DNA from 2 places in the Streptomyces sp. NPDC003248 genome. Region 1 is predicted to be linked to the other one. Evidence: riboswitches for the same ligand, from Rfam matches in the RefSeq annotation. Region 1 holds a riboswitch; the other holds the start of a gene.
What was found. Region 1 has a riboswitch for glycine ahead of gcvT (glycine cleavage system aminomethyltransferase GcvT). Riboswitches for the same ligand answer to the same signal wherever they lie in the genome.
Positions count from the first base shown of each region.

Region 1 (15,543 bases):
CTCGTCGATGAACAGCACGCCGCCCAGGGCCCGTTCGAAGACCTCACGGGTCAGCTGGGCGGTGTGGCCGACGTACCGGCCCACCAGGTCGGCGCGCGCCACCTCGACCAGCTGGCCGCGGGGCAGCACGCCGAGGGAGTGCAGCAGGTCGGCGTAGAGCCGGGCCACGGTGGTCTTGCCGGTGCCGGGCGGGCCCGCGAAGACCAGGTGGTGGCTGAGCTTTGGCGCGGGCAGCCCGACGGCCTCCCGCTGCCGGGCCGCCGCCAGCACGCTCACCAGGTCGCCGACCTCCCGCTTGACCGCGTGCAGACCCACCATGGCGTCCAGTCCCGCGAGCAGGGTCTGCGGATCACGCGCCGCGTCCTGGGCGGTGCCGGTCTCGTCGGCGCAGACGTCGGCGGGCAGCAGCAGCGCCAGGTCGCTCTCCGCGGGATCCACCATCGCCGCCAGCCGGACGGCCTGCCGGTCGATCATCTCCTCGAACACCCGGCGGGCCTCGCGGCCGTTGCCGAAGGAGGCGTCACGCGGCATCCGCCGGTAGAGCCGGGCGAGCGCCTCCCGGGTGCTCGGATGCAGCTCGTAGCGGTGGGCCGCGCACATGTTCTCCGTGATGGTGACCATGTCGGCGTCGGAGTAGTCGGTGAACTCGATGCTGCGGGTGAACCGCGAGGCCAGACCGGCGTTCGCGGCGAGGAACGACTCCATCTCCGCCGTGTACCCGGCGACCACCACGACGACGTCGTCCCGGTGGTCCTCCATGAGCTTCACCAGGGTGTCGATCGCCTCACGGCCGAAGTCGGCGCCGGACCCCTTGCTGTCGGACAGCAGGGTGTACGCCTCGTCCACGAACAGCACACCGCCGAGCGCCTCCTTGAACGCCTCGGTCGTCTTGATGGCCGTACCGCCGATGACCTGGGCCACCAGGTCGGCCCGCGACACCTCCACCAGGTGCCCGGAGCGCAGCACGCCGAGCGAGGCGAGGATCCCGCCGTAGAGCCGGGCCACGGTGGTCTTGCCGGTGCCGGGCGGTCCGGCGAAGACCAGGTGACGGCTCATCGGCGGCACCGGCATGCCCAGCTTCGCGCGCCGCTGCGCCAGCTGGTTGAGGTGGACGAGGGTGGAGACCTGCTGCTTGACGCCCTCCAGGCCGACCAGCGCCTCCAGTTCGGCCATCGGACCCGAGACCGGAGCACCCCGGGCCGCCCCGCCGGGCCCGCCGGGCCCGCCCGCGGCGCCGGAGCCCGCCGGCGCCTCCCGGCCGCCGCCGTCGGTGAACGGCGCGCCCCAGGTGTCCGGGGTGGCGTTGTCGTGGCTGGACAGGTTCTCGACGGACAGCCGCTCGCCGGCACGGGTCTGGCGCAGCCCGGCGCCCCGGTTGTCGCGTACCGTGCAGCCGGTCACGGAGACCGACTCCGCCGAGTCCACCCGGATGCCGTCGCCGAGGCCGGCCGACGCCTCGCAACCGGCGACGACCGCTCTGCCGCCCGCGGACACCAGGATCCCGTGCGCGCCGGAGCCGGTGATCCGGCAGCGGCTCGCGGCGAGTTCCGCGCCGTCGGCCACGGTGATCCCGGAGCCGGAGCTGCCCTCGACGACGGAGTCCCGGACGGTCACCCGCCCGCCGGCGGCGACGGTCACGCCCGCCTCGCCCGACCCGAGCAGCCGGCCGTCGCCCACATGGAGGCCGCCACCCTCGGAGACCAGGACCGCGGAGCCCTTGGCGCCCTCGACGCGGCAGCCCTCCAGCCTGCCGCGACCGCCGTCGCCCACCTCCACGCCGTTCCCGCCCGGCGCGGAGATCACGGCCCTGTGCAGCAGGGGGTTGGCGCCCGAACGCACGGACACGGCGACCCCGGCCGCGTCCGCGACCTCCAGCCGGTCGAACTCGGGGGCGGAGTCGTCCAGGACGAGCACGGCGGCCCTCCGATCGGCGCAGTCCCGCACCACGGCCCGGTCGAACACGGGCGTCGCGCCCCCGCCCACCCGGATCGCGGAACCGGCCGCCGACAGGAACTCGCACTCCTCGAAGGTCCCCCGGGACCGCTCGTCGACCACCAGCCCGGCCGCCGCCGTCCGCACCGTACGGCAGCGGCGCAGGGTGGGATCGCCGCCCGAGGACACCACGATCCCGGCCTCCGAGGTCCCGGTGACGGTGACGTCCTCCAGGACCGTGCGGGCGGTCGAGGTGACGTAGACGCCGGTGGAGACATCGCGGACGGTGGTGCGCAGCACCGTGGTGCCGCTCAGGGCCTCCAGGGCGATGCCGGGCTTGTCGGTGGCGGAGATCTCGCAGTCCTCGACCGAGCCCCGCGCCTCGCCGTTGGCGAGCACGCCGTTGCCGCGCGCGTCCCGCAGCCGGCAGTTCCGCACGACCGTGCGGGAGCGTTCGCCGAGGACGACCGCGGACGAGCCCAGATGCTCGATCTGGCAGTCCTCGACGACACTCCCGCCCGGCGCGATGTCCACCACTCCCGCGCCCGCCGGATTGGTGACACGGCAGCCCCGCATGGCCAGCGATCCCGACATCCGGGCCAGGACGGCGGCCCAGCCGGAGCCGACCACGGTGCAGCGCTCCATGGCCACCTGGCCGCGCGGCGCGTCGACCACCGGCACGTCCTCGTCGCCGCCGCGCAGCAGGAGACCGGTGAGCATGACCTCCTCGGCCATGACGGTCACCGCGCTGCCGAGACGCGGACATATCTCGACGCTGTCCCGCTCGCCCTCGGCGACGATCGTCACCCTGGTCCGGACGGTGAGGTTCTCGGCATAGCGTCCGGGGGCCACGCTGATCACGGCTCCCGTGCGCGCCTGCGCCACGGCCGCGCCGATCGTACGGTAGCCGTCCGGGCGTTCCGGGCAGACCATGAGCACCTGCCGTGACACTGTCCAACCTCTCTGAGCCACGTACGCGCGTGCGCGGACGAAGCGGCACCGACGACCGTGGTTCACCCACCCGGGCCGGCGGCGGCACCGGGTGACCGGATCGTAGGCACAGAGGTGTGCGTAAGAACTGACCGCTGCGCGGAGCCGGTGCTCCCCAGCACTCGACGATGTTTCACCGCGCGCCCGCCCCGGGCGACCGAGCCACTTCGACAGGCTGACGACCGACTTGCCGGACTCCCGTTGCACCCTCGCGAAGGTCCAGGCCTGACAAAGGGGATTCTCAGGTGAATCTGTTTCTATCGGGACGGTATTCAGCGCTGGCGAAAAGGACTGTAATAATGGGCACGCGGCGAGCGTTTCTCGCTCAAGTAATGGGCACGACAATGGCGATCACGGCAGGAGCTGCCGCCTGCGGTTCCGATGCGGATGATTCGGAATCCGGGAATAAGCATGTCAAAAACGTGACCGCTATCACTCAGGTCTACGGCGATGGCCAGAAATTCATCGCGGTGGCCTTGGAGTACGACACCGGCATCGAGACGTCCAAGCTGACGAAGTCGTCGTTCAAGGTCGACGGACGGACCGTCACCAAGGTCTACGCCAACACCACCCCGGCGCTGGCCGATCAGGGGCGCAACGGCAAGTACGTCATCGTCGAGCTGTCCCCCGACGACAGCGGCGCGGCGTTGTGGGGCGACGACAGCGGCAGCGGTAAGACGGGCACGGGGGAGAGCTCCGGCTCGGCGTCACCGTCGGCCTCCTCGGGGAGCGGCTCCGCCGCCTCCGGGGGCCCGCAGGTCGGCCAGAAGGGCGGAGCCAAGGGTGCCAAAGCGGCGAAGGGGACGGTCACCCGGACGGGCAGCGTCACGACCACCGGCGGCGCGTCCTACTCGGGCGGCAGCACGAAGCTCGTCACCACCGAAACCGTGAATCTGATCGTCGACGACTTCCAGCAGTTCTCGTACACGGATTCCCAGACCGGCGAGACTCTGCCCTACAACCTGTTCATCCCCAAGGATCTCGACGAGAGCAAGTCGTATCCCCTCGTCCTGTTCATGCACGACGCGAGCGTGGTCAGCACGGTCACGACCGCCACGCTCGTGCAGGGACTCGGCGCGGTGTGCTGGGCGAGCCCCGAAGACCAGGCCAAGCGCCCGGCGTTCGTCCTGGCACCCCAGTACCCGGAGGTGGTTGTCGGCGACGACTACAAGCCGACGTCGTACTTCGACGCCACGGCCCGTCTCGTCCAGAAGCTGACGGCCGAGTACAGCATCGACTCCGACCGGGTGTACTGCACCGGGCAGTCCATGGGCGCGATGCTGACCCTCGGACTGAACATCAAGTATCCCGACCTGTTCGGCGCCTCGTGGGTCGTCGCCGGTCAGTGGCCCTCCTCCGAGGCCGCCCCACTCGCCGAGAAGAACCTCTTCGTGACCGTCTCCCAGGGCGACACCAAGGCGTATCCCGGCGAGGACGCCATCATGTCCGTCATCGAGAAGGCCGGCACGGAGGTGAGCCGCGCGACCTGGAACGGGAAGTCCACGGCCGCTCAGTTCGCCCGGGACGTGGACGCCATCGCGGCGAAGGGCGCCTCGGTCAACTACGTCACGTTCGAGAAGGGCACAACCGTGACCGAGGCTTCCAAGGAGAAGTTCGGAACCGTCGAGCACAACTCGACCTGGCCGATCGCCTACACCATTGAGGGCGTCAGGGAATGGATCTTCCAGCAGCGGAAGTAGGCCCGCCGCCGACAGCCGGTCGCCACCGCTGCCGGGGCCCTGTGCGGCCAAGGCTCGTGACCCCCGGCGGGCGGTGGCCCGCCGGCTCACCGGGGGTCACGATGTCGGCCCGGTCAGGCGTGATCCCTCACCGGTGGTGGGGGGAGGTGAGGTAGTGCTGACGGAGGAGTTCCCTGCCGTAGTCGTTGCCGTTGGGTGTACGGATGACGGAGTGGACGTGCTTCTGGCTGGGGCCGTCGGCGCGGGTCTTGCCGTAGGCGGGGCCGAGGGGACCGGCCGCCTGGCAATCTACTTCCAGCCAGATGACCGGGCTGTGGATGCGCAGATAGAAGGGGTCGTCGTCGCCGGTCGCGCCGATCCAGGCGGCGTAGGTGTCGTCGAGGTGGTTGCGGATCTCGGCCATGCGGGTCTTGGCGACATCGGCCTTGGCGCGGCCCGCGAAGGCTTCGGCCACCGCGAGGAGCTTCTCTTTCTGGGCCGCGGTGAGGGCGGTGGCGCGGATGCCGGCGTACTCCTCCACCGCGTTGTCCGCGAAGGCACCGGCTTGCATGTCCTCGTTGGCCTTGGTGGCCGAGATGACGGCGGTCTTCTGCTGGGCGGTGGTGAGGGACTGGATGAAGGCGAGGCTGGCCTCGACCTCCTCCTGGCAGACGGAGACGGTCTCGCCGTCGATCTCCATGGAGGTCGGCTCCGATCCCCAGAAGCAGGGGCTCATGACCACTTGGTCGCCGAGGACGAAGTAGTTCACGGCCAGGTGGTGGCCGTCGAGCTGGAATCCCCACGGTTCGGTCGCCGAAGGTGTGCCCATGACGGTCCAGTAGAACAGCTCGTCGTTGAAGACGTCGCTCTTGCCCACCAGTTCACCGGCGGCCTTGTTGATGCGGCGGATCTTCTCCGTGGTCTCCAGGCCCTCGGCGCTGAGCGCCGCCTTCAGCATGGCCGTGCCCAGGGCGTTCTGGGCATCGGTCAGTTCGGCCAGGGAGACGCCCTGGCGCTCGAACTCGCCAGGGTCGAGGTTGCTCCACTGCCGCCACTCGGTGGACTGGACGGTGAACTGGGCCGTGGTCTTCTGATCGTCGGTGAGCCCGGCCAGGAACGCTGTGGCGGCGGAGACGACCGGTGCGGTGTCGACGCCCTGGGAGTGGACCGTGAAGAGGTCGTCGATGCGCTTGCCGTCGGTGGTCAGACCGAAGAAGTCCTCGGTGATGGTCTGCTTCGCGAGGACACCACCGCCGCTGTGACCGGAGCCGCCGCCGGGAGTGCCGCTCGTACTGGCACTGGGAGTCGCCGTCGGCGTGGCGGTGGAGCCGCTGTCGTCGGCGAACGCCACCGCGCCCGCGCCGCCCATGGCGGTGAAAGCGGCGGCTCCGCCCGCGAGGAAGACCCGGCGCATGAAGCCACGGCGGTCGGCGTCGGCTCCCAGCGGTGTCTCCTCGTGCGGCGCCGTCTTGTCGTCCGCGTCGATATCAGGCATGACGGAGAACTCCTCAGTGTGGTTCTGACGTTGGTCCAGCTCAGCGGCTGGGCCGCCTCCGCGACTGTGTCGCAGCGATCTGAGAGACGAATGAAAGGCCGGTCATGAAATCCCCACGGTGGGAGCAGTGATCGCGCGTCCTCTGGTGTCCGAGCCTCGTACGCGGTACCCGGAACACTGACCGGGCGATGCAGGTTCTCGCCTGCGCCGGGGAAGGACGGCCCCATGACGCGGTGCGGCCCCGGGCGATGGGTGCCTCGGGCGGATATGGGCCGTGCTGCGGGTCGATGCCGCCGTGGGACGGCGGGGGTCAGCCGCGCAGGACGGAGACCGTGCCGTCGCCGTGCGTAGGCAGGAAAGGCCCTGACAGCGCCGAAAGACAAGAAGGCGCAGGTCAGGGCCCCTCCGCTCAGCACTCGATGATGTTCACCGCGAGCCCCCCGCGCGCCGTCTCCTTGTACTTCACGGACATGTCGGCGCCCGTGTCCTTCATCGTCTTGATGACCTTGTCGAGGGACACCTTGTGGGAGCCGTCGCCGCGCAGCGCCATGCGGGCCGCCGTGACCGCCTTCACCGCGGCCATGCCGTTGCGTTCGATGCAGGGGATCTGGACCAGGCCGCCGACCGGGTCGCAGGTCAGGCCGAGGTTGTGCTCCATGCCGATCTCGGCCGCGTTCTCCACCTGCTCCGGGGAGCCGCCGAGGACCTCCGCCAGGGCGCCCGCGGCCATCGAGCAGGCCGACCCGACCTCGCCCTGGCAGCCGACCTCGGCGCCGGAGATGGAGGCGTTCTCCTTGAAGAGCATGCCGATCGCGCCGGCGGCGAGCAGAAAGCGGACGACGCCGTCGTCGTCCGCGCCCGGGACGAAGTCCACGTAGGAGTGGAGGACGGCGGGGATGATGCCGGCGGCGCCGTTCGTGGGGGCGGTGACCACCCGGCCGCCGGCCGCGTTCTCCTCGTTCACCGCCATCGCGTAGAGCGTGATCCACTCCATGGCGTGGGCGTGCGGGTCGCCCTCGGCGCGGAGCTGCCGGGCCGTGACCGCCGCGCGGCGGCGCACCCGCAAGCCGCCCGGCAGGATGCCCTCGCGGGACATGCCGCGCGCCACGCACTCCCGCATCACCCGCCAGATCTCCAGCAGACCCGCGCGGATCTCCTCCTCCGTCCGCCAGGCCCGCTCGTTCTCCAGCATCAGCGAGGAGATCGACAGGCCCGTCTCCTTCGTCAGGCGCAGCAGCTCGTCGCCCGTGCGGAAGGGGTACTTCAGGGGCGTGTCGTCCAGCTTGATGCGGTCCGCGCCCACGGCGTCCTCGTCGACGACGAAACCGCCGCCCACCGAGTAGTACGTCTTCGTCAGCAGTTCCGCGCCCTGCGCGTCGTACGCCCACAGCGTCATGCCGTTCGCGTGGTACGGCAGGGCCGTACGGCGGTGCAGGACCAGGTCGTCGTCGTAGGAGAACGGGATCTCGTGCTCGCCGAGCAGCCGGATCCGGCCCGCCGACCTGATCGACTCCACCCGTTCGTCCGCCGTCTCCACGTCCACCGTGCGCGGCGAGTCGCCCTCCAGGCCGAGGAGGACGGCCTTCGGGGTGCCGTGGCCGTGGCCGGTGGCGCCGAGGGAGCCGTACAGCTCCGTGCGGACGGAGGCGACGGAGGCCAGCAGGTCCTCGTTGCGCAGCCGGCGGGCGAACATGCGCGCCGCGCGCATCGGGCCGACCGTGTGGGAGCTGGACGGGCCGATGCCGATCGAGAACAGGTCGAAGACCGAGACGGCCACGGTGACTCCTCGGGACGGGGGTGGTGCGGGGTCTCCGCATCGGGGTGGTGCGGGCTCGGCGTGCCACCGGGCGCGGGATCGCCGCACCCGCGTGCCACCGGCGCGGGATCGCCGCACCGGGGTGGCGCCGGTCCGGGGCGTCCCGCGCACCCACCTACGAGTGTGCGGGACGCCCCGCCGAGAACCGGGGGACCTACTTGTTCAGACCGGGGTACAGCGGGTGCTTGTCCGCCAGGGCGACGACCCGGGCCTTGAGCGCCTGTGCGTCGTAGGACGGCTTCAGCGCCTGGGCGATCACGTCGGCGACCTCGGCGAAGTCCTCGGCGGTGAAGCCGCGGGTGGCGAGGGCGGGCGTGCCGATCCGCAGGCCGGAGGTGACCATCGGCGGGCGCGGGTCGTTCGGCACCGCGTTGCGGTTGACGGTGATGCCGACCTCGTGCAGACGGTCCTCGGCCTGCTGACCGTCCAGCTCCGACTCGCGCAGGTCGACCAGGAGCAGATGCACGTCGGTGCCGCCGGACAGGACGTTCACCCCGGCCTCGCGGGCGTCGGCGGCCGTCAGGCGCTCGGCGAGGATCTTCGCGCCCTCGACCGTACGGCGCTGGCGCTCCTTGAACTCCTCGCTCGCCGCGACCTTGAAGGACACCGCCTTGGCCGCGATCACGTGCTCCAGGGGACCGCCCTGGAAGCCCGGGAAGACGGAGGAGTTCAGCTTCTTCGCGAACTCCTTCTTCGCGAGGATGATGCCGCCGCGCGGGCCGCCCAGCGTCTTGTGGGTGGTGGAGGTGACGACGTCGGCGTACTCGACGGGGTTCGGGTGCAGGCCCGCCGCGACCAGACCGGCGAAGTGCGCCATGTCCACCCACAGGTACGCCTCGACCTCGTCGGCGATCCGGCGGAACTCGGCGAAGTCCAGCTGCCGCGGGTACGCCGACCAGCCCGCGATGATCACCTTCGGACGGTGCTCCTTGGCCAGCCGCTCGACCTCGGCCATGTCGACCAGGCCGGCCTCGTCCACGTGGTACGCGACCACGTCGAACTGCTTGCCGGAGAAGTTCAGGCGCATCCCGTGGGTCAGGTGACCGCCGTGCGCCAGGTCCAGGCCGAGGATGGTGTCGCCCGGCTGGGCCAGCGCGAACAGGGCGGCCTGGTTGGCGGAGGCGCCCGAGTGGGGCTGCACGTTGGCGTACTCGGCGCCGAACAGCTCCTTGATCCGGTCGATCGCGATCTGCTCGGCGACGTCGACGTGCTCGCAGCCGCCGTAGTAGCGGCGGCCGGGGTAGCCCTCGGCGTACTTGTTGGTCAGGACCGAGCCCTGCGCCTCCATGACCGCGAGCGGAGCGAAGTTCTCCGAGGCGATCATCTCCAGCGTGGACTGCTGGCGGCGCAGCTCGGCGTCGACCGCCGCGGCGATCTCCGGGTCGAGCTCGTGCAGGGGCGTGTTCAGGACAGACATGCGTCTACGACTCCTCAGCCGGCGGTGTAGGCGGTGTACTCGTCGGCGGAGAGCAGTTCTTCCTGCTCGCCCGAGACGCGTACCTTGAACAGCCATCCGCCCTCGAAGGGGGCGGAGTTCACCAGCGCCGGATCGTCGACGACATCCTGGTTGACCTCGACGATCTCGCCGTCGACGGGCGAGTACAGCTCACTGACCGACTTGGTCGACTCCAGCTCGCCGCAGGACTCGCCCGCGGTCACCGAGTCGCCGACCGCCGGGAGCTGCACGAAGACCACGTCGCCGAGCGCGTTGGCCGCGTGCTCCGTGATGCCGACCGTCGAGACGCCGTCCTCGGCGGCCGACAGCCACTCGTGCTCCTTGCTGTAGCGCAGCTGCTGGGGGTTGCTCATGGCCTGAATTCTCCTGTACGCGGGGGAGTGCTGGTGAAGGGGGGACTGCTGAATACGTTCGTGAGCAGCGGAAATGTGCGCAGGGTCACGCGCACCGGCCGTCCCGGCGGCGATCTCTGCCCCCGGGTCTTCGCTTCCGGGGGTCTTTACTTCTGTCGCCGGTAGAACGGCAGCGCCACGACCTCGTACGGTTCGTGGCTGCCCCGGATGTCCACGCCGACACCCGGCGTGCCCGGTGCCGCGTGCGCGGCGTCGACGTACGCCATCGCGATCGGCTTGCCCAGCGTGGGGGAGGGGGCGCCGGAGGTGACCTCGCCGATGGTCTCGCCGCCCGCGACCACCGCGTACCCGGCGCGCGGCACCCGGCGGCCCTCGGCGACCAGGCCGACCAGGACGCGCGGCGGGTCCGTCTCCGCGCGCGAGGCCGCCTCGGCGAGCGCCGCGCGCCCGACGAAGTCGCCCTCCTTGCCGAACTTGACCACCCGGCCGAGGCCGGCGTCGAAGGGGGTCAGCGCGGTCGACAGCTCGTGCCCGTACAGCGGCATGCCGGCCTCCAGGCGCAGCGTGTCCCGGCAGGACAGGCCGCAGGGGACCAGTCCGGCGCCCTCGCCGGCCTTGGTCAGGGCCTGCCACAGCTCCACCGCGTGCTCCGGCTTCACGAACAGCTCGAAGCCGTCCTCGCCGGTGTAGCCGGTGCGGGCGATCAGCGCCGGGACCCCGGCGACGGTGCCGGGCAGTCCGGCGTAGTACTTGAGGCCGTCGAGGTCGGCGTCGGTGAGGGACGCCAGGATGCCCGGCGACCGGGGGCCCTGGACGGCGATCAGGGCGTAGGCGTCCCGGTCGTCGCGGACCTCGGCGTCGAAGCCGGCGGAGCGCTCCTGGAGCGCGTCCAGCACCACCTGCGCGTTCGAGGCGTTCGCGACGACCATGTACTCGGTGTCGGCGAGCCGGTAGACGATCAGGTCGTCGAGGATGCCGCCGTCGGCCCGGCAGATCATCGTGTAGCGGGCGCGGCCGACGCCGACGGACGCGATGTCGCCGACCAGGGCGAAGTTCAGCAGGGCGGCCGCCTGCGGACCGGTGACGGTGATCTCGCCCATGTGCGAGAGGTCGAACAGGCCGGCGCGGGTGCGGACGGCGTGGTGCTCGTCGCGCTCGGAGCCGTAGCGCAGCGGCATGTCCCAGCCGGCGAAGTCGGTCATCGTGGCACCGAGCGAGCGGTGCACGGCGTCGAGCGCGGTACGGCGCTGCCGCGAGGGTTCGGTACTGCTCATCGGACGGTCGTCTCCCAGGGCGAGGGGCCCCGCGCGAGCACAGCCGGGCGCGGGGGAGGGCGAGGAAAGTCCTCCCCATCTGTCATCGGAACCTGAGAGGTTCGCCATGACCGCGGGTGATCGGCGACGATCACGCGGTCCTGACTTGCACCTTGGGTGGGGCCCTGTGGCAGCGGCCCGCTTTTCAGATGTGCCTCGCCCGCGCGGTAACGGGGCCTGAGAGATTCAAGGGAGGGACTTGCTCCTTCGGCGCCCGGACACGGTCCGGGACTCTCCCGCGCGGATTCAAACGGCCGGTATGCAGTTGGCGCGGCCATCATTGCACGCCCGGCCCGCGTCACGGCAGGCCGCATCTGTAACCGGCTTGTGGCGGGACGCGTACGAAACAGGAAGACACCGAGCATTACCTTCTCTTTACGCTCGAAGGGGAGAAGACTTGTCTGACCCCAGGGGAGGACGATGACGGTGAACAGGACCACGGCGTACGCGACGACCTCGGCGATCGCGCTGCCCGCGCAGCCCGCGACCCCGGCCCGGGGGGTGTGCGGTACGGCCCGCGCGTCCGTCGTCCGCGACCTGCGCGACCGCGCCGGCCACAGCCCGCACGGCCTGCTGTTCGGCCCGCGCGACCTGGTCGTCGTCACGGGCCTGCCGGGCAGCGGCAAGTCCACCCTGATGCGGCGCACGGTGAACGGCGTCCGCATCGACTCCCAGGACACCCGCGACCGCTGGGACGCCCGCGTGCCGCGCTTCCTGCCGTACGCGCTCTACCGCCCGCTCGTCCGCGTCGCCCACTACGCCGGGCTGCGCCGCGCCGTGCGCGCCGGCGGGGGCGTCGTGGTGCACGACTGCGGCACGCAGGCCTGGGTGCGCGCCTGGCTGGCCCGCGAGGCTCGCCGACGTGGCGGCACCCTGCACCTGCTGATGCTCGACGTCACCCCCGGCACCGCCCTGGAGGGCCAGCGCGAGCGCGGCCGGGGCGTCTCCCGCTACGCCTTCCTGCGCCACCGCCGGGCCGCCTCCCGCCTCCTGCGCTCCGTCGAGCGGGGCCGCCTCCCCGAGGGCTGCGGCTCGGCGATCCTCCTCGACCGCCCCGCGGCGGACGCCCTCCGCCGCATCGCCTTCACCGGCTGATCCGCTCGTCCTCGCCCTCCCCGCCCTCCCTTCCCCGACGGCGGACCCCGGCAGACCGCACCCCCGGCCCCGGCGCCCCGGCCGCACGGGGCGGCCGTCGGCACGGGGCGTCGGAGGGGTGCTCGGGTGGCGTGCGGGTGGCGGGGGGACTCGCTCTTCCGTCTTGGCCGGCCTCGCCGGGGCGGTCGGGTGGGGCGGCCGCCCGCGCAGGCGCCCGGGTCCCGCGCGGGTGGCGCGGGGACCCACTCCCGCTTCGGTCGGCCCCCGCCGGTCGGGAGCCGCAGGCTCGGGCCGTGGCCGAGGGAAGCCTCCGGGTGCCGCGCCGCGGGCTGTGGCTGAGGGGGCGCGCCCTTCCGTACCGCGCCAAGGGCTGTGGCCGAGGGGGCGTCCTTCCGTACCGCGCCGAGGGGGCGTCCCTTCCGTACCGTGCCGCGGGCAGTGGCCGGCGGTGCTGTTCGGGGGCGGTGGCCGGGGGTGCCCTTCGGGGAGCGTGCCGTGGGCTGTGGGGCCGGTTGCCGGTACCCGCTAGCCTTTCAGCTCCAGCAGCGGTTCCCAGCAGGCGGTAGACAGATGGATTTCCCCCCGGCGGACTTCCCGGCGGACCACTTCGCGGACTTCCCGGCACAGTCGCACCCCCCGTCGCACGGCGGATGGCCCAGCAACGAGCTGGAGGAGGTGCTCTCGGCCTCCCTCGGCGTGCCGGAGGCCGGCGGGCGGATCGTGGAGGTGCTCGGCCGCAGCTTCGTGTGGATCCCGCTGCCCAGCGGCGGCGGCCCGCACAGCGGCCCCCTCGACCTGCCCACGCTGGAACTCCACGGCCAGGCCTTCGTGCCCGTCTTCAGCTCGGAGGAGCAGTTCCGCCAGGTCGTCGGCTCGCACATGTCGTACACGATCGCGCCGGCCGTCGAGTTCGCCCGCGGCCTGCCGCCGCAGGTGGGCATCGTGCTGAACCCGGACGGCGTGGTCGGCATGCCGTTGCCCCCGCCGGCCGTGGCCGAGCTGTGCCGCACCGTGCGCACCCCGCTGGACGGCCCGTCGAGCGGCGGCCGGGTCCGCCTCTTCGAGCCCGACTGGCAGGACGACCCCGTCGACTTCCTCACCGCGGCCTCGGCCGAGTTCGAGGCGACCGGCGTCGTCCTCACGGCCCGCCGCTGCCTCGCCGCCATCGAGACGGCCGACCCGGTCATGTTCGTCGGTGTGGAACTCTCCGTGTGGGAGGGCGACCTGAGGGCGCTTCCCCTGGAGGCCCTCGGCCGGGCCCTGGGCGCCGTCCCCCCGAAGTGGCCGGTCAACCTCGTCCTCCTCGACGTGACGGAGGACCCGGTGGGCCGGTGGATGAAGGAACGGGTCCGCCCCTTCTACACCAGGGCCGGCTGACCGCCCGCCCGGACGCCCCCGCGACCGCCGGCGACGGACAACCCACCCCTCGGTGGGCGCCCGTTGTCGGCGGAGCCGCCTAAGCTGGTCTCCGACGCGGGGCAACCGAGAGAAGGGGCGGTACAGGTGAGCGCCAGCGGCATCGCGGCCGGGCAGGTCGAGCACATGCTGCGCCAGGTCACGCCCGGGCGCTACGACGCCTACGAGGCGCTCCTGCGCGCGCTCGCGACACCGACCACCGGCCAGGTCTGGATGCTGCTGTGGCAGGGACAGGCCGGCTCCCCGGACGCCCAGTACGGCACCATGGAGGTCGAGGGCCACGGCTACGCCCCCTGCGTCACCTCCGCCCAGGAGCTCTCCGCCAGCGGCTGGAACAGGTCGTACGAGGTCGTCGACGGCCTGGACGTGGCGCGCACGCTCTACCCGGACCACTACGGCCTCTGGCTGAACCCGCACGCCCCGGGCGGCGGCGTCGGCATCCCCTGGCTCGATCTGCGGCGGATCGCCACCGGCCTGGAGCGCCAGCCCGCCGGACCCCTGCGGCTGTCCGAACCCGCCATCGAGATCCCGCAGTTCTACGCCCTCCTCGCCCAGAACGCCCACCGCACCCCCGCCCTGCGCTCGCTGCGCCGCGCCTGGGTGCAGCCCGCGCTGGGCGCGCCCTACCTCGCCCTCGGCCTCGACGTGTACGACACCTCCCCGCCGGCGGTGGACGCGGTGCGGGCGATGATGCAGCAGTCGATCGGCGCCGTGCCGGAGGGACTGCCCGTGTCGACGGTCGCGATGAGCGACGACTACGACCCGGTCGTGATGTGGATGCGCACCCACGCCCGCCCGTTCTACGACCGTGAGGCCCACGCCCCGGCGGCCCCCGCCCAGGCCCCGGCCACCGGATACGGCTACCCGGGCCCACGCCCCTACTGACCGTCACCGCCCGTGTCCGGCCGAGGGGTCGGGCCCGCCCCGGAACCGGCCGCGGTGGTGCCCCCGCCGGGCCGCGGCGACACGGGATCACCCGACGTAGCGCCCGTTTCGCGCAGTTCGCCGCCCCCGTCGCGACGGGCGCCGCGGGACGGGCTTCCGTCACGCTGAGTGGTGCGTCAACTCGCGTGTGTCGCACTGACGTTGGGTCCTTGCCTCTCCGGAAGGCGGCATGCCGCGTTCGGATAACGGATTCCCCATGTCGGCATCACGGTTAGGCATCCTTTCGTCGACAGATCTGGCGCGTGATCACGAACGCGTTGAAGACTCGCCTCTCAGACGCGAGGCCGTGTCGATCCTGTGAAGGCGCACCCGTCCGGGGATCGGCCGGGCAGTTGGGCCGTACCACCTGCGGCCGCCGCGCAGCACGCAAGCGAATCACAGCGCCGACAGCGGCGGTATGAAGGCCGGTCACCGCCGGCGAGAAGGGGCAGGGCACTTGTGACGGCACCGATCGAGACCACCGGATCGCAGGCCGAGGCCCAACCCGAGGCCGTGCTGGCGGGCGCCGCGTCCCGGCAGATCGAGGGCCGCTCCCTCGGGCAGATCGCCTGGACCCGCTTCAAGCGGGACAAGGCGGCGGTGGCCGGCGGCGTCGTCGTCGTGCTGCTGATCCTGACGGCCGCCCTGTCGCGCCCGCTCCAGGCGCTGCTGGGCCTCGACCCCAACGCCTTCCACCAGGACCTGATCGACCCCAACACCACCCTCCCCCAAGGGGACTTCGGTGGTATGAGCTGGGACCACCCGCTCGGTGTGGAGCCCAAGTTCGGACGCGACATCCTCGCCCGCATCCTCGAGGGCTCCTGGGTCTCCCTCGTCGTCGCCTTCGGGGCGACGATCCTGTCCAACGTGATCGGCACCGTCCTCGGCCTCGTCGCCGGCTACTACGGCGGACGCGTCGACTCCGTCATCAGCCGTCTCATGGACACCTTCCTCGCCTTCCCGCTGCTGCTGTTCGCCATCGCCATCTCGGCGACGCTCCAGGGCGGCGCGTTCGGGCTCGAGGGCCTTCCGCTGCACATCCTCGTGCTGATCTTCGTCATCGGCTTCTTCAAC
Region 1 is NZ_JBVHDT010000004.1:72,240-87,782, reverse strand. Features, by position in the region: gene ACZ3KJ_RS12165 (right-handed parallel beta-helix repeat-containing protein) at 1-2,883, opposite strand, end outside; gene ACZ3KJ_RS12160 (hypothetical protein) at 3,345-4,622, shown strand; gene ACZ3KJ_RS12155 (DUF3500 domain-containing protein) at 4,750-6,096, opposite strand; gene ACZ3KJ_RS12150 (L-serine ammonia-lyase) at 6,506-7,873, opposite strand; gene glyA (serine hydroxymethyltransferase) at 8,067-9,329, opposite strand; gene gcvH (glycine cleavage system protein GcvH) at 9,344-9,721, opposite strand; gene gcvT (glycine cleavage system aminomethyltransferase GcvT) at 9,868-10,995, opposite strand; glycine riboswitch at 11,065-11,189, opposite strand; glycine riboswitch at 11,190-11,283, opposite strand; gene ACZ3KJ_RS12130 (AAA family ATPase) at 11,455-12,129, shown strand; gene ACZ3KJ_RS12125 (enhanced serine sensitivity protein SseB) at 12,700-13,506, shown strand; gene ACZ3KJ_RS12120 (enhanced serine sensitivity protein SseB C-terminal domain-containing protein) at 13,633-14,430, shown strand; gene ACZ3KJ_RS12115 (ABC transporter permease) at 14,929-15,543, shown strand, end outside.

Region 2 (15,543 bases), on a different contig from region 1:
CTGTCGGTGTAGTCCCAGACCGTGATGCCGACGCACCGGCGCACCGCGAGGCACGCCCCGGTCAGGTCCCCGTACCACTCGGCCTGCCGGGCCAGCTTCTCCTCGGTCGCCGGCAGCTGCATCCGTACGTCGACCTCGGTGAGCGCGGTGTCCAGGCCGAGGCGGGCGAACCGCCGCAGGTTCTCCTCCAGGGTCGTCGGATAGCCGTACTGGAGGGCGAGATGGGCCTGGAGGCCGATGCCGTCGAGGGGGACGCCCTGGGCCTTCAGCTCCTGGGCGAGGGCGTGGTAGGCGTCGCTCTTCGGGCCGACGGCCTCGATGTTGTAGTCGTTGAGGTAGAGCTTCGCCTTCGGGTCGGCCTGGTGGGCCCAGCGCAGGGCGTCGGCGATGTAGCCGGGGCCGAGCGTCCTGTAGAAGAGCGTCTCGCGGTAGGTGCCGTCCTCGTTGAACGCCTCGTTGACGACGTCCCAGGCGTAGACCTGGCCCCGGTAGTGCCGTACCTCGGTCTGGATGTGGTTCTTCAGGACGGCCCGCAGCTCGTCCGCCGTCCACTCCCTGCTCGTCAGCCAGCCGGGCAGCTGGCTGTGCCAGACGAGGGTGTGGGCGCGGACCTCCTGGTGGGAGGCCCGGGCGAGGTCGACGATCTCGTCGCCCGCGGAGAAGTCGAAGACGCCCTGCTGAGGCTCGGTGGCGTACCACTTCATGCCGTTGCCGGGCGTGATCATGTCGAACTCGCTGCCGAGGACGGCCGTGTAGGGCTCGTCGGCGAGTTCGGGGTTGTCGGTGGCGCTGCCGAAGTAGCGGCCGTGCCGCTGGGCGAGTTCGGCGAGCGTCCTCGCCCCGTGCTGCTCGCCCGCCTGCGCGGCCGGGCCGCTCGCGACACCCGCGGCGACGAGGACGGCGGCGAGGGCCCCGGCGAGTCTGAGGCGGGTGCGGGAGGTGCGGAACGTGCGGGACATGGTGCGACTCCTCACGATCGGTGGTGTGGGTGAGCCGTACGACGCGGTGGTGCGTCCGCGGGCGCGCGTCATCCCTTCGTGGCGCCGGCGGTGAGGCCGCCGACGAGCTGGCGCTCGGCGACGGAGTAGAAGGCCAGGGCGGGGACCATGGCCAGGACCAGATAGGCGAAGACCCGGGCGTACTCGGCGGAGTACTGGCCCTGGAACTGCTGGACGCCGATGGGGATCGTCCACCACGTCGAGTCGGTGAAGACCAGCAGCGGCAGGAAGAAGTTGTTCCAACTGCCCACGACGGCGAGGACGGAGACCGTGCCGAGGGCGGGGCGGGCCATGGGCAGCAGGATCCGCCAGAAGAAGCCGAGGGGGCCGCAGCCGTCGAGGGTGGCGGCCTCCTCCAGCTCCGCGGGGATCTCCCGGAAGAAGCCCCGCAGGATCACGATGGTCATCGGCAGGCCGAAGGCGGCCTGCGGGAGGATCACGCCGAGCGGGTTGTCCAGCAGGTCCAGCGAGCGCAGCAGCAGGAACAGGGGCAGGGCGGCCACCGCGAAGGGGAACATCAGCCCCATCGTGAACAGGGTGAACAGCGCTTCCCGGCCGCGGAAGGCGAACCGCGCGAAGGAGAACGCGGCGAGCGCGGACACCGCGACCACCACGATCGTCGTACCGACCGCGATGAGGGTGCTGCTGCCGACCAGCCGCCAGAACGATCCGGCGCCCAGGATGTCGGTGTAGTTGGAGGTGATCCACGCGTCGGGCAGGCCGACGGGGTTGCGGGAGAGCTCGTCGGTGGACTTGAAGCCGGACAGGACGGCGTAGACGAGGGGCACGGCCATCACCGCGCCGACGGCGACGAGGACGACGTGCAGGGGAAGGGTCCGGCCGGTCCTGCGGGCACTCACGGCACCGCCGGTCCCGCGGGCACTCACGGCACCGCCGGTCCCGCGGCCGCGCGCGGCACCGTCCGTCTTGCGGGCGCGCACGGCGCCGCCGGTCTTGCGGGCGCTCACGAGCCGCCTCCTCGCAGGGTGGTGGTGGCCCCCTCCAGGTCGCGGCGGAGCACGAACCGCTGGTAGGCGAGGGCGAAGACGAGACTGATGGCGAACATGGCCACGCTGATCGCGCTGGCGTAGCCGACCTGGTAGCGCTTGAAGCCGTACTGGAACATGGTCACGGCCATCGTCTCGGAGTGGTGGTCGGGGCCGCCCGCGGTGGTGACCCAGACCAGGTCGAAGAGCTGGATCGAGCCGATGACGGACAGGAAGACGCTGATCCGCAGGGTCGGCGCGAGCAGCGGCAGGGTGACGTGCCGGAAGCGCTGCCACGGTCCGGCCCCGTCGATGAGGGCCGCCTCGGTCAGCTCGGCCGGGATGGACTGGAGTCCGGCCAGGTAGAGCATCATGTGGAAGCCGAAGTACTTCCACGTCATGACCAGGAACAGGGTGGCCATGACGGTGGACGGGTCGGCGAACCACTGCCCGCCCAGCCCGTCCAGGCCGACCGCGCCGAGGACGTGGTCGGCGAGGCCGTCGTCCGGCGCGAAGATCATGCCGAACAGCACGCCGGTGATCGCCTCGGAGAGGATGTACGGCGCGAAGAACAGCATCCGGTACACGGCCCGGCCGCGGATCCGCTGGTTGAGCGCGACCGCCAGGGCGAGCGCGAACGGCAGTTGGAGTGCGAGCGAGAGCAGCACCAGCAGGAGGCAGCGCCACAGGTCACCGAGGAAGACGGGGTCCTCGAAGAGCCGGGTGAAGTTGTCGCCGCCGACGTAGTCCTCGGGCATGCCGAAGCCGCCCCAGCGGAAGAACGCGGCGTACAGCGCGAACAGCATCGGCAGCAGCACCAGCGTGCCGAACAGCACCAGGGCGGGCGCCTGGAGGCCGACGGCGGTGAGCCAGTGCCGCGCGCGCCGCCGGGCCCGTCCCCGGGCCGGGCCGCCGGCCGGGGGCGGGAGCACGGCGTCGGCGTCCGGGCCGCTGCGCTTGTCCGGGAGGTAGGTCGAGGTCATCGCGGGCTACTGCTCTTCCTTCGCGACCTTGGTGATCGACTCGGCGACCTGCTGGGGCGACTTGGAACCGGCGATGAGGGCGGCGACGCTGTCGTTGACCTCCTGGCCGAGGGCGGGCGCGTACGCCTGGTCGAGATAGAGCTGGAAGCCGGTGGCCGCCTTCAACTGGGTCTGTACGGCGGTGAGGTTGGGGTCGGTGAGGGCGCTCTCGGCGGCCGGTACGACGGGCAGGACGCCGGTCTTCTGGACCAGTTCGGTGTCGGTGGCGGCGGAGGCGAAGAACTTCAGGAAGTCCACGGCCGCCTGCGGGGCGCCCGCGCGCAGGGCGTGGCCGCCGCCTCCGCCGAACACCTCGGTGAGCGCGCCCTTGCCGCCCTCGACCGCGGGGAACGGGAAGAAGCCCAGGTCCGTGCCGAGCCCCTTGCCCGCGTCGGCCTGCACCACGGGCGCCCACTGGCCCATGAGTTCCATGGCGGCCTTGCCGTTGCCGACGGTGGCGGCCTGCCCGGTGGGGCTGGAGTAGGCGGCGCCGAGGAAGCCCTTCTGGAACGGCTCCAGGTCGACGAGTTCCTTCAGGTGCCGCCCGGCCTGGACGAAGCCCTCGCCGGTGAAGTCCTTGTCGTCGCCGGCCTTCTGGACGGCGTCGGCTCCGGCGGTGCGCATCGCGAGGTAGGCCCAGTAGTACATGCCGGGCCACTTCTCCTTGCCGGCCAGGGCGAGCGGGGTGACACCGGCGGACTTCAGCTTCCCGACGGCGTCGAGGAAGCCGCTCCAGGTGGTGGGCGGCGCGTCGATGCCGGCCTGCCGGAAGAGCGCCTTGTTGTACCAGAAGCCGATCATCCCGATGTCGAACGGGATGCCGTAGGTCCGGTCGTCGAAGAGGTACGGCTCGCCGGCGACCGGCAGCAGGTCCTTCGCCCAGTCCTGGGTGCGCTCGGTGAGGTCCTCGACGAGCCCCGCGTCGATCTGCTGCCGCAGGACGCCGCCGCCCCAGGTGTGGAAGATGTCGGGCAGCTTCCCGGAGGCGGTCAGGGCCGTCATCTTCGACTTGTAGGCGTCGTTCTCCAGCTGAACGATCTTGATCTTGACGTTCGGGTTCTGTGCCTCGAACCGCTTGGCCAGAGCGGCCCAGACGTCCTTCGTCGGCTGGGTGGTGGAGATGTTCCACCACTCGATGGTGGTCGTCCCCGACGACCCTCCGTCCGAGTCGCCGCCGCAGGCGCTCAGTGCCGTCATGCTCAGACCGGCCGCGGCGGAGGCCGCCAGGAAGCCGCGGCGGGACAGTGCCGGGTGGCCCATCATGCGCTCCTCGGGGTTCGGGACGGCACACCGCACACCGCGGTCCGTCCGATGTCGAAAGTTTCGCTTGAGATTCGGAAAGCTTCGCTGCTGCCGCACCCTAGAGACAGGCTCGGAGGGGTGGCAACCCCTTGAGCACAGGCAATCCGCCGGGTGCGGTTCAGCGGGTCGGCCGGTGCTCGCACCAGTCGAAGTCCGCGGTGCCCTCGGTGACGTAGAGCCCGATGACCCGGCCGGTGAATCCGCCGGCCACCTCGGTGGAGAGGTAGCGGCCGTCGAGCTCCGCCAGCGGCTCGGTGCCGTCCGCCGTTTCGACCGAAAAGGCGATCGTGTCGGGACCGGCCGGGCGCACCCCGTCGGCCCGCTGCCCCGGGGCCGTCACGGACGGCGCCACCTGGTCGGTCGTGCGGATGTCGACGACGAGGGTGAGGGGGCCGGGCGGCACCGGCCGCCGTGCGACCCACTGCCGTACGGGCCCGATCCGGACGACCACGCCCGCCTCTCCCCCGCTCACCTCCAGGTCGTAGTGGTGGGCCTCGTCGAGGCGGACGGAGAGCCCGGCGCGCCCGGATCCGGGCTCCAGACGGGCCGCCGTCCGGCAGTCGGGGTGGCGCTGGCGGCGGCCGACGAAGGTGTGCCCCGGGCGGTCGAGGCTGTCGCCGGTCGCGGTCAGGGTGAGCCGGCCGGGGCGGGCGCTCAGCGACCAGGAGCCCTCGGGCCGGCGGCGCGGGGAGATCCAGTACGGGGCGAGGCCGGGGGCGTCGAAGTCGTCCCGCTCCGGCTCGGGCGGGACGGGGTGCCAGGCGCCCGCCGGCGCCGGGTGCCGCTCACGCACCGGGCCCGTCCGGGGCCATCCGTCGACCCACTCGACCGGGACCAGGAAGGTCTCCCGGCCGAGCACGTGGAACCGGGGGAACCAGCCGCGCGGGCGCGTCCCGAGCAGCACCATCCACCACCGGCCGTCGGCCGCCTCGACGAGGTCGGCGTGGCCGGTGCACTGGACGGGCAGATCGGTGCCGGCGTGGGTGAGGACGGGGTTGGCGGGGGCCGCCTCGTACGGGCCCAGCGGCGATCTGGCCCGCGCGACGGACACGCTGTGGCCGTGGGCCGTGCCGCCCTCGGCGAGCAGCAGATACCACCACGGCCCGATGCGGTACAGGTGCGGGGCCTCGGGATGCTGGAGCCCCGTCCCGGACCACACGGGCACCGGCCCTTCGAGCACCTCGCCGGTCACCGGGTCGATCCGGGCGACCCGCACCCCCGAGACCGCGCACCAGCAGGAGCCGTCCTCGTCCCAGGCGAGGTCGGGGTCGATGCCGGGCAGGTCGATCCAGACCGGGTCGGACCACGGCCCCTCCGGCCGTTCGGCGGTGACGAGGAAGGTCCCGCCGCCGGCGACGTTGGTGGTGATCATGTAGAAGCGGCCGTCGTGGTACCGGATCGTCGGCGCGTAGATCCCGGCGGAGGCCGGCAGGTCGTCCGGCAGCGGCAGTTGGGCCGGTCGGTCCAGGACGTTGCCGATCTGGCGCCAGTGGACGAGATCACGGCTGTGGAAGACCGGGACGCCCGGGAAGTACTCGAAGCTGGAGCAGACGACGTAGTAGTCGTCGCCGACCCGGCAGATGCTGGGATCGGGGTGGAAGCCGGGGATGACGGGGTTGCCGTAGGTCCGGCCGGCCGCGCCGCCGTCCGTGGCGCCGCCGCTCCCGCCGCTCGCCCCGCGAACCGCCCCGTCGTACACCCCGCGGTCCGTCCCGTCGTTCGTCCTCATGTGCCTTCACCCCTCCGGGAGACCGAAGCGGTCGAAACATTCGGTCTCTTCGACGAACATTACGGAGCGGACTGTAGGCGGCGGCCGACGGCTCGGCAAGGACGTCGCACGGTGGACGTCGCACGGCGCGCTCCAGGGCCCGGCGCGCCCGGCCGCGGACCGCACCGCCTATCGTGACCGGCATGCAGTCCTACACCATCGGCCAGGCCGCGCGGCTGCTCGGCGTGAGCCCCGACACCGCGCGCCGCTGGGCGGACGCGGGCCGGGTGGCGACCCACCGCGACGAGACCGGACGACGCCTCATCGACGGCAAGGACCTCGCCGCGTTCTCCGTCGAGCTCGCGGGCTCCGGCAGCGGCGAGGAGGGCGCCTCCTACACCTCCGTGCGCAACGCGTTCCCCGGCATCGTCACGGCGATCAAGCTCGGCGACGTCGCCGCCCAGGTCGACATCCAGGCCGGCCCGCACCGGCTCGTCTCCCTGCTGACCCGGGAGGCCGTCGAGGAGCTGGGCCTGGAGGTGGGGATGGAGGCCACCGCGCGGGTGAAGTCGACGAACGTGCACATCGACCGGGTCTGATCGAGCGCTCTCCCCTCCCCCGAGCGCCCCGACGAAGGCCGGGCCGACGAAGGCCGGGCCTCCGCCGGAGGCCGACGCGGCGGTGGCCCACAGGACCGACGCGCAGGCGGCGGGCGACAAGGCGGCCACGGCCCGTGCGGCACGGACACACACATACCCGGCATGGAGGTGATGGGGCTCTACGGTGGGGTCCCATGACCTTGAGCATCCGCAACCAGCTCTCCGGCACCGTCAGCGACGTCACCCCGGGCGAGGTGATGGCCACCGTCAGGGTCCGGCTGACCGGCGGCCCCACGCTCACCGCGGCGATCACCCGGGAGGCGGTGACCGAGCTGGGTCTCGCCCCGGGCTCCACCGTGCTGGCGCTGGTGAAGTCGACGGAGGTGTCCCTCGCCACCGGCCACGTCGAGGGCCTGTCCATCCGCAACCGGCTCCCCGGCACGGTCGTGGGCCTCACCCTCGGCGCGGCCATGGCGTCCGTGAAGGTCTCCGTCGCGGCCGGCGAGCTCACCGCGGCGATCACCCGGGAGGCGGCCACCGACCTCGGCCTCTTCGTCGGCTCCGACGTCGTCGCACTGATCAAGTCGACCGAAGTGGCCCTGGCCACGGCCTAGGTGTGCCGTCCGGCACGGCCGAGGGCCCCGTCCGGCACGGACGGGGCCCTCGGCCGTCGGCTGCTCGCTCAGTCCTCGTACGCGTCCAGCGGCGGGCACGAGCAGACCAGGTTCCGGTCGCCGAAGGCCTGGTCGATGCGGCGCACCGGCGGCCAGTACTTGTCGGCGGCGGACACCCCGGCCGGGAAGACGGCCTCCTCGCGCGTGTAGGGGTGCTCCCACTCCCCGCCGAGCGCGGCCGCGGTGTGCGGGGCGTGGCGCAGCGGGTTGTCGTCGGCGGGCCACCGGCCCGAACCCACCTTGTCGATCTCCGCACGGATCGCGATCATCGCCTCGCAGAACCGGTCGAGCTCGGTCAGGTCCTCGGATTCGGTCGGCTCGATCATCAGCGTGCCGGCCACCGGGAACGACATCGTCGGCGCGTGGAACCCGTAGTCGATGAGCCGCTTGGCCACGTCGTCGACGCTCACCCCGGTCGCCTTGGTGAGCGGCCGCAGGTCGATGATGCACTCGTGCGCGACCAGCCCGCCGGGGCCGGTGTACAGCACCGGGTAGTGCGGCTCCAGCCGCTTGGCGATGTAGTTGGCGGACAGCACCGCCACCTGCGTGGCCCGCTTCAGCCCGTCCCCGCCCATGAGCCGCACGTACGCCCACGAGATCGGCAGGATGCCCGCGGAGCCCCAGGGCGCGGCCGAGATCGGCCCCACGCCCGTCTCCGGCCCGGCGGCGGGCTGGAGCGGGTGGTTCGGCAGGTACGGCGCCAGGTGCGCGCGCACCGCCACCGGCCCGACGCCGGGGCCGCCGCCGCCGTGCGGGATGCAGAACGTCTTGTGCAGGTTCAGGTGCGAGACGTCACCGCCGAAGTGCCCCGGCCTGGCGAGTCCGACGAGCGCGTTCAGGTTGGCGCCGTCGACGTACACCTGTCCGCCGGCCTCGTGCACCTGGGCGCAGATGTCGGCGACGTGCTCCTCGAACACGCCGTGCGTCGACGGATACGTGATCATCAGGACCGCGAGCTCGTCCCGGTGCTTGTCGATCTTCGCCCGCAGGTCCTCGACGTCGATCTCGCCGTCCCCGGCCGTGCCCACCACGACGACCTTCATGCCGGCCATCACGGCACTGGCGGCGTTGGTGCCGTGCGCGGACGACGGGATGAGGCACACGGTCCGCTGCTCGTCGCCGTTGGCCCGGTGGTACCCGCGTACGGCGAGCAGACCGGCCAGCTCGCCCTGCGACCCGGCGTTGGGCTGGAGGGACACCTTGTCGTACCCGGTGACCTCGGCGAGACGTTCCTCCAGCTCATGGATGAGCGTGAGGTAGCCCTCCGCCTGCTCGGCGGGCGCGAACGGGTGCAGCTGTCCGAACTCGGGCCAGGTGACCGGCTCCATCTCGGTGGTCGCGTTGAGCTTCATGGTGCATGAGCCCAGCGGGATCATGCCGCGGTCGAGCGCGTAGTCCCGGTCGGCGAGCCGGCGCAGGTAGCGCAGCATCGCGGTCTCGGAGCGGTGGCTGTGGAAGACGGGGTGGGTGAGGATCGCGTCGGTGCGCAGCAGCGCGGCCGGCACCGCGTCCTCGGTCGCCGCGTCGAGTTCCTCGATGTCCCCGTCGACCCCGAAGGCGGCCCAGACGGCACTCACCTGGGCCCGCCCGGTGGTCTCGTCGCAGGCGATCGACACCTGGTCGGCGTCGACGAGGCGCAGGTTGACGCCGTTCTCGCGCGCGGCGGCGACGACCTCGGCGGCCCGGCCGGGCACCCGCACGGTCAGCGTGTCGAAGAACGAGCCGTGCACGACCTCGACACCGCCGGCCCTCAGGCCGCCGGCGAGGACGGAGGCGTACCGGTGGGTGCGCCGCGCGATCGTCCTGAGCCCCTCGGGGCCGTGGTGGACGGCGTACATCCCGGCCATGACGGCGAGCAGCACCTGCGCGGTGCAGATGTTGCTGGTGGCCTTCTCCCGGCGGATGTGCTGCTCACGCGTCTGGAGCGCCAGCCGGTAGGCCTTGTTCCCGTCCGCGTCCACGGACACGCCGACGAGCCGGCCGGGCAGGCTGCGCGCGAACTTCTCGTGGACGGCCATGTAGCCGGCGTGCGGCCCGCCGAAGCCCATCGGCACACCGAACCGCTGCGTCGTGCCGACCGCGATGTCCGCGCCCAGCTCACCGGGAGACGTCAGCAGCGCCAGCGCGAGCAGGTCGGCGGCGACGGTGACGAGCGCGCCCAGCGCGTGGGCCTGCTCGACGACCGGCCTGATGTCGCGTACGGCGCCGGAGGCACCCGGGTACTGGAGGAGCACGCCGTTGATCTCGCGCTCGGCGACCTCGGCCGGGATCCCGTCGCCGAGGTCGGCGACGACCACCTCGACGCCGGTCGGCTCGGCCCGCGCCTCGATCACGGCGACGGTCTGCGGCAGCGCGTCCGCGTCGACCAGGAACAGGCCCTTCTTGTTCCTGCCCATGCGGCGGGAGAGCGCCATGGCCTCGGCGGCGGCGGTGCCCTCGTCGAGCAGCGAGGCACCGGACGTGGGCAGCCCGGTCAGGTCGGCGACCATGGTCTGGAAGTTCAGCAGCGCCTCGAGCCGCCCCTGGGAGATCTCCGGCTGGTACGGCGTGTAGGCCGTGTACCAGGCCGGGTTCTCCATGACGTTGCGCAGGATCACCGGCGGCGTGAACGTCCCGTAGTAGCCCAGGCCGATCATGGAGTCGAGGACCTGGTTGCGGTCGGCCAGCGAGCGCAGCTCGGCCAGCACCTCGGCCTCGGACCGCGCGTCCGGCAGGTCCAGCGCGTCGGCGTTCTTGATCACATCGGGGACGGCGGCGGCGGTGAGCTCGTCCAGCGAGCCGTACCCGACCTGCGCGAGCATCTTGGCCCGCGCCTCCTGGTCGGGCCCGATGTGGCGCTGCTCGAACGGGTTCGCCCGTTCGAGGTCGGAGAGCGGAATGCGATGGGCGGTCATTGCGGAGGCCTCCTGGTCTGACGCGACCTTCGAGGGGCACCACGGCACGGGTACCCGGACGGCCTCCCCCTCTGTCATCTCGACCTGAGAGCTTCACCGGCCGCCCGTGGACGCCCGGCTTTCACCGTCGGTGAGGGCGGAAACCATCGTCCGCCCTGCTTTCCAGAGTGACCTCGTCCGTGCGGTACGTGGGCCTGAGAGATTCCGGGGAGGATTTGCTCCTTCGGCGCCCCCGGTGTTCTCCGGAGGACTCTCCCGCACGGGGTCAGCAGCCGTAGTCAGACTATCAGCGAGGTCAACGGTGCCCCCTGTCGAGTGGCCGCCATCACCGATGTGCTCTTTTGTAGTGCTTACGGATGAGTTGCGACCAAGTGGAGGGCCCGTGCAGACCGACATCGATCCGCGCAACCTGATCGGCCGCAAGGCGTTCGACCGTCATGGCACCAAGATCGGCACGATCGACGAGGTCTACCTCGACGACGCCACCGGCGTGCCCGAGTGGGCGGCGATACGGACCGGCCTGTTCTCCCGGGACGCCTTCGTCCCCCTGGAGCCCAGCGAGCTGGTCGAGGGCACCCTGCGCGTCCCCTTCGACCGCTCGCTGATCAAGGACGCCCCGGACTTCGGCGTCGGCCGCCACCTCTCCCCGGAGCAGGAGCTCCAGCTCTACCACCACTACGGCCTCGACGTGGGCGCCCCTCCCCCGGCGGAGGACCACGACTTCGGCACCCTGGCCGGCCGGGACGACGTCTGACCCCGCGGTCAGCCGCAGGCCCGCAGCAGCCGCGCCAGCATCCCGGCGGGGTCGTGCAGGACGCGTGCGCCGCCCCGCACGACCCGCCGGGTCCCGGCGTCGACGGGGTCCGCGCACGCCCAGTCCGGCGCGCCGATGTTCACCTCGACCTCCAGCCCGGAGGCGGTGACCTGCCGCCACTCGGTGACAGGACCCCACGCCCCGACACGGACCACCTCCCCCAGGGCGAGCTCGCGGAGCCAGGCGTCGTCGTCGGCGTACCCGGCGGCCCGGGTCGTCAGGACCACGAGATCGACATCGGAGTCCTGCCGCGCCGCACCCCGGGCCCATGACCCGACCAGCAGCACCCCGACGACGTCATTCCGGCCGAGGGCCCACGCCGTGATCCGCTCCACCACCGTCCGGACCTCGGCACACCGCTCCGGCGCCACCACGGAAGAACTCTCCGCGGTCACCGGACGGCCCCCCGCCGCTCCCCCGGCACCTCGACCGCCGGCGCCTCGACCGCCGGCACGCTGCCCGTCGGCCCCGCCTCCCCGGCCGCGCCCGCCACGTCCGCCACCGCGCCTTCCGCGATTCCCACCGCGCCGTCCGCCGTCGGGGCCTCCTCCGGTCTTCGCCGCACCAGCGGCAGCGGATCCGCCGGCTCCAGGTCCGGGTCGTCGATCCGGAACGTGCGCACCCGCCCCACCTCCGACTGCGGTGTCTCGAACCGCACGGTGACCCGCCCCAGACCACTGCCCTGCACCCAGCCATGCCCCAGTACGGCATGCCGCACATCGTGCCCCGGACGCCACTGGTGCCCGTCCGGCGCCGCGTCCTCGCGCACCTGCTCGTCCGGCACCTCCTCCTCGACGCCCTCCGCTCTCGCCTCGGCGACCTGCGCGAACAGATCCTCCTGGGTGAAGTCGGCCAGGCCGCTGACACCCACCCCGAGCAGGCGCACCCCGCCCGTGGTGTCCACCGCGTCCAGCAGCCGGCCGGCCGCCTCCCGCACCACCGCGGGGTCGTCCGTGGGCCCCCGCAGGGTCTCGGACCGGGTGAGCGTGGAGAAGTCGTACCGCCGCACCTTCAGCACGATGGTCCGCCCCGACAGCCCGGCCCCCCGCAGCCTGCGCACACACCGGTCGGCCAGCCGCTGCACCTCCAGCTCCACCCGCACCCGGTCATGGATGTCCACGTCGTACGTGTCCTCGACCGACACCGACTTGGTCTCCCGCTCCGCCACCACGGGCCGGTCGTCCCGCGCCAGCGCCATCGCGTACAGGCCGTGCCCGTGGGCCTTGCCCAGCAGCCGCACGAGCTCGTCCTCACCGGCCTCGACGATCTCGTCGACCGTGGTGATCCCCGCCCGGCGCAGATGGTCACCGGTCGCCGGACCCACCCCCGGCAGGGTCCGCACCGGCATCGGCCCGAGCAGCGCCCGCTCCGTGCCCGGCTCGATCAGCACCAGGCCGTCGGGCTTGGCCTGCTCCGAGGCGATCTTCGCGAGCATCTTGGAGCCGGCCAGTCCCACCGATCCCGTGAGGCCGGTGACCGCACGGATGTCCGCCCGCAGCCGCACCCCGGCCAGCCGCGCCGACCCGCTGTCCCAGGCCGCCTCCCCGGCCTCCAGGTCCACGAACGCCTCATCCAGGCTCAGCGGCTCGACCAACGGGGACAGGGACCGCAGCAACCCCATCACCTGGTCGCTGATCGACCGGTAGAACGTGAAACGCGGGGTGAGATAGGCGGCGTTCGGCGCCAGCCGGCGGGCCTGGGCCATGGGCATCGCCGAGTGCACACCGAAGACCCTTGCCTCGTACGAGGCGGTCGCCACCACCCCGCGCGGCCCCAGCCCGCCCACGACGACGGCCTTCCCGCGCAGACTCGGCTTGGACGCCTGCTCCGCCTGGGCGAAGAAGGCATCCATGTCGAGATGCAGGATCGTGGGCGCGTTTCTCACATCTCCGATGCTGCACCACACCACTGACAACAGCACCGGACCGCACCCACAACGGCACCGGAGCACCGGACGTCGGCTCTCAGACCGCCCGGTTGCGCCGCCGCGCCAGCTCGTCCGCCGGGTTGTGCCCGACGAGCGTCTCCCCGGTGTCCACCCGCTCGCCGTGCAGCTGGGACAACGCGCTCTCGACGTCCCGCCACACCACGCCCACCGCGATCCCGAAGATGCCCTGACCGCCCTGGAGCAGCGCGTGCACCTCGTCCGGCGAGGTGCACTCGTAGACCGTGGCACCGTCGCTCATCAGCGTCATGCGCTCCAGGTCGCGAAACCCGCGCTCACGCAGGTGCTGGACGGCGGTGCGGATGTTCTGAAGTGAGACACCGGTGTCGAGGAACCGCTTGACGATCTTCAGGACGACGACGTCCCGGAAGCTGTACAAACGCTGCGTGCCGGACCCGTGCGCGGGCCGCACGCTCGGCTCGACGAGCCCGGTGCGCGCCCAGTAGTCCAGTTGTCGATAGGTGATGCCGGCGGCCGCACACGCCGTCGGGCCCCGGTAGCCGATCTGCTCGGACGCCATGGACGCCGTCCCTCCGCCGCTCGGCACGGCAGCCGGTCGCTGGGGAGCCAGGTCGGCCCCGCCGCTGTGCGCGGGGTACCCCCTGCCCGAGCGCAGCCGAGAACTCGGGGAAGGGTACGGACCGCTCCCCCCGACACCGAATCCGGGGGCACCCCCAGCCGTACCGTCGCCGCTGCTTCCCACGCCGACCTCCGTCCTTGACCTGCCTTCTCGACGGTAGGCAGTCACCAGGGGTGCGTCAACGATCGCCACACTCGCCACGCCGAGTGATAATCACCCAAGGAGCGGTTTCCCGCACCCCACTGCGGGGAAAGGCTAGCCGAATGCGCGGAGCGGGGGCCGTGCGCCGCTCTCACGGGCCACCGGCACATGACACACCGGGCACGCCCCGGGCGCCCCTCCAGCGCGCGGACCGTCCCGCCGGCCGGGCACGGACGGGCACCGCCCGCTACTGGTTGCTGGTGCCGAAGTCCTCCGGCGAGATCTGGTCGAGGAACTCGCGGAACTTCTCCACCTCGTCCTCCTGCTCGTCCGGGATGGCGATGCCCGCGTCGTCCAGGACCGTGTCGCTGCCATAGATCGGCGTCCCGGTGCGCAGCGCCAGCGCTATGGCGTCGGACGGGCGGGCGCTCACCTCGACACCACTGGCGAAGACCAGCTCGGCGTAGAAGACGCCCTCACGCAGGTCCGTGATGCGCACTTCCGTGAGCTCCTGGCCGACGGCCTCCAGCACGTCCTTGAACAGGTCGTGGGTCAGCGGCCGCGCGGGAGCCATGCCCTGCTGGGCGAAGGCGATGGCCGTCGCCTCCCCCGGTCCGATCCAGATGGGGAGGTAACGGTCGCCCCCCACTTCACGCAGCAGCACGATCGGTTGGTTGGAGGGCATCTCGACCCGGACACCTACGACATCGAGCTCGTTCACACAGCAACCCTAGGCCGTGCCCGGGACGTTTGGGTAGTCGGGCCGGGAACGGGTGACCGATCCGGCCTCCCGGAGCACCCGCCCGTCAGGGCAACCGCACGCCGAGCGCGGTCTGCACGAGCGCCGCGTGCAACCGGACCGTCAGCCCCGCGAGCTCCTTCGTCCGGGCCTCCGCATGGGCCCTGGTCTGGGGATTGCGATGCCGCCGGAGCGGGGCGACCACCTGGTCCACGAGCCCCGCCTCACGGTCCGCGGCGGCCTTCATCACCCGCAGGTGCCGGGGCTCGATACCGAAGCGCCCCAGCTCGGCGACGAGCGAGGCCACCGTGGCCGCCTCCGCGTCGTACACCCCGTCCTCCAGGGGCACGAGGAGCCCGTACGCCTCCCACTCCGCGAGCTCCGGCTCCTCGACCCCCGCGGCCGCCAGCAGCTCGGCCCGCCCGATCCGGGCCACCGTGGGCACGTCGGACAGCTCGGGCACGGTCTCGCCGTCCCGCTGCCGGCCCACGGTCGGCAACGGCGCGGCCTCACCGCGCTCCATGGCGTCCAGGTGCTCCCGGATCACCTTGAGCGGCAGATAGTGGTCGCGCTGCATCCTCAGCACGTGGCCGAGGCGCTCGACGTCCCGCGCGCTGAACTTGCGATACCCCGAGGGGGTCCGCTCCGGCTCGACCAGTCCCTCCGACTCCAGAAAGCGGATCTTCGAGATGGTGACGTCGGGAAACTCGTCACGCAGCACGTTCAGCACCGCGCCGATGCTCATCGGACCGCCGTCCGCGGCGGCGGTGCCGTGACCGGCACCGCCCCTCGGTGTTCGCAGCATGGACCTTCCCTGGGGACACCCCCGGACGGAACCCGGGGGAGGGTCAGTAGCCTCGCTGGCTCGCGTAGAAGACCAGCCGGTACTTGCCGATCTGCACCTCGTCACCGTTCGACAGAGCGACCTCGTCGATCCGCTCCCGGTTGACGTACGTGCCGTTCAGACTGCCGACGTCGGCCACCGTGAACGAACCGTCCGGCCGACGGCGGAACTCCACATGACGGCGCGAGACGGTCACGTCGTCGAGGAAGATGTCGCTCTGCGGGTGGCGCCCGGCCGTGGTCAGGTCGCCGTCCAGCAGGAAACGGCTGCCCGAGTTGGGCCCGCGGCGCACGACCA
Region 2 is NZ_JBVHDT010000014.1:182,000-197,542, forward strand. Features, by position in the region: gene ACZ3KJ_RS28275 (endo-1,4-beta-xylanase) at 1-959, opposite strand, end outside; gene ACZ3KJ_RS28280 (carbohydrate ABC transporter permease) at 1,028-1,792, opposite strand; gene ACZ3KJ_RS28285 (carbohydrate ABC transporter permease) at 1,963-2,967, opposite strand; gene ACZ3KJ_RS28290 (extracellular solute-binding protein) at 2,974-4,266, opposite strand; gene ACZ3KJ_RS28295 (glycoside hydrolase family 43 protein) at 4,427-6,037, opposite strand; gene ACZ3KJ_RS28300 (TOBE domain-containing protein) at 6,220-6,615, shown strand; gene ACZ3KJ_RS28305 (TOBE domain-containing protein) at 6,810-7,229, shown strand; gene gcvP (aminomethyl-transferring glycine dehydrogenase) at 7,298-10,183, opposite strand; glycine riboswitch at 10,356-10,451, opposite strand; gene ACZ3KJ_RS28315 (PRC-barrel domain-containing protein) at 10,566-10,937, shown strand; gene ACZ3KJ_RS28320 (nucleotidyltransferase domain-containing protein) at 10,946-11,371, opposite strand; gene ACZ3KJ_RS28325 (DNA polymerase IV) at 11,389-12,882, opposite strand; gene ACZ3KJ_RS28330 (MerR family transcriptional regulator) at 12,962-13,645, opposite strand; gene ACZ3KJ_RS28335 (bifunctional nuclease family protein) at 13,911-14,384, opposite strand; gene ftsR (transcriptional regulator FtsR) at 14,470-15,207, opposite strand; gene ACZ3KJ_RS28345 (FHA domain-containing protein) at 15,251-15,543, opposite strand, start outside.
Region 2: another riboswitch for glycine. It lies ahead of gcvP (aminomethyl-transferring glycine dehydrogenase); the one in region 1 lies ahead of gcvT (glycine cleavage system aminomethyltransferase GcvT).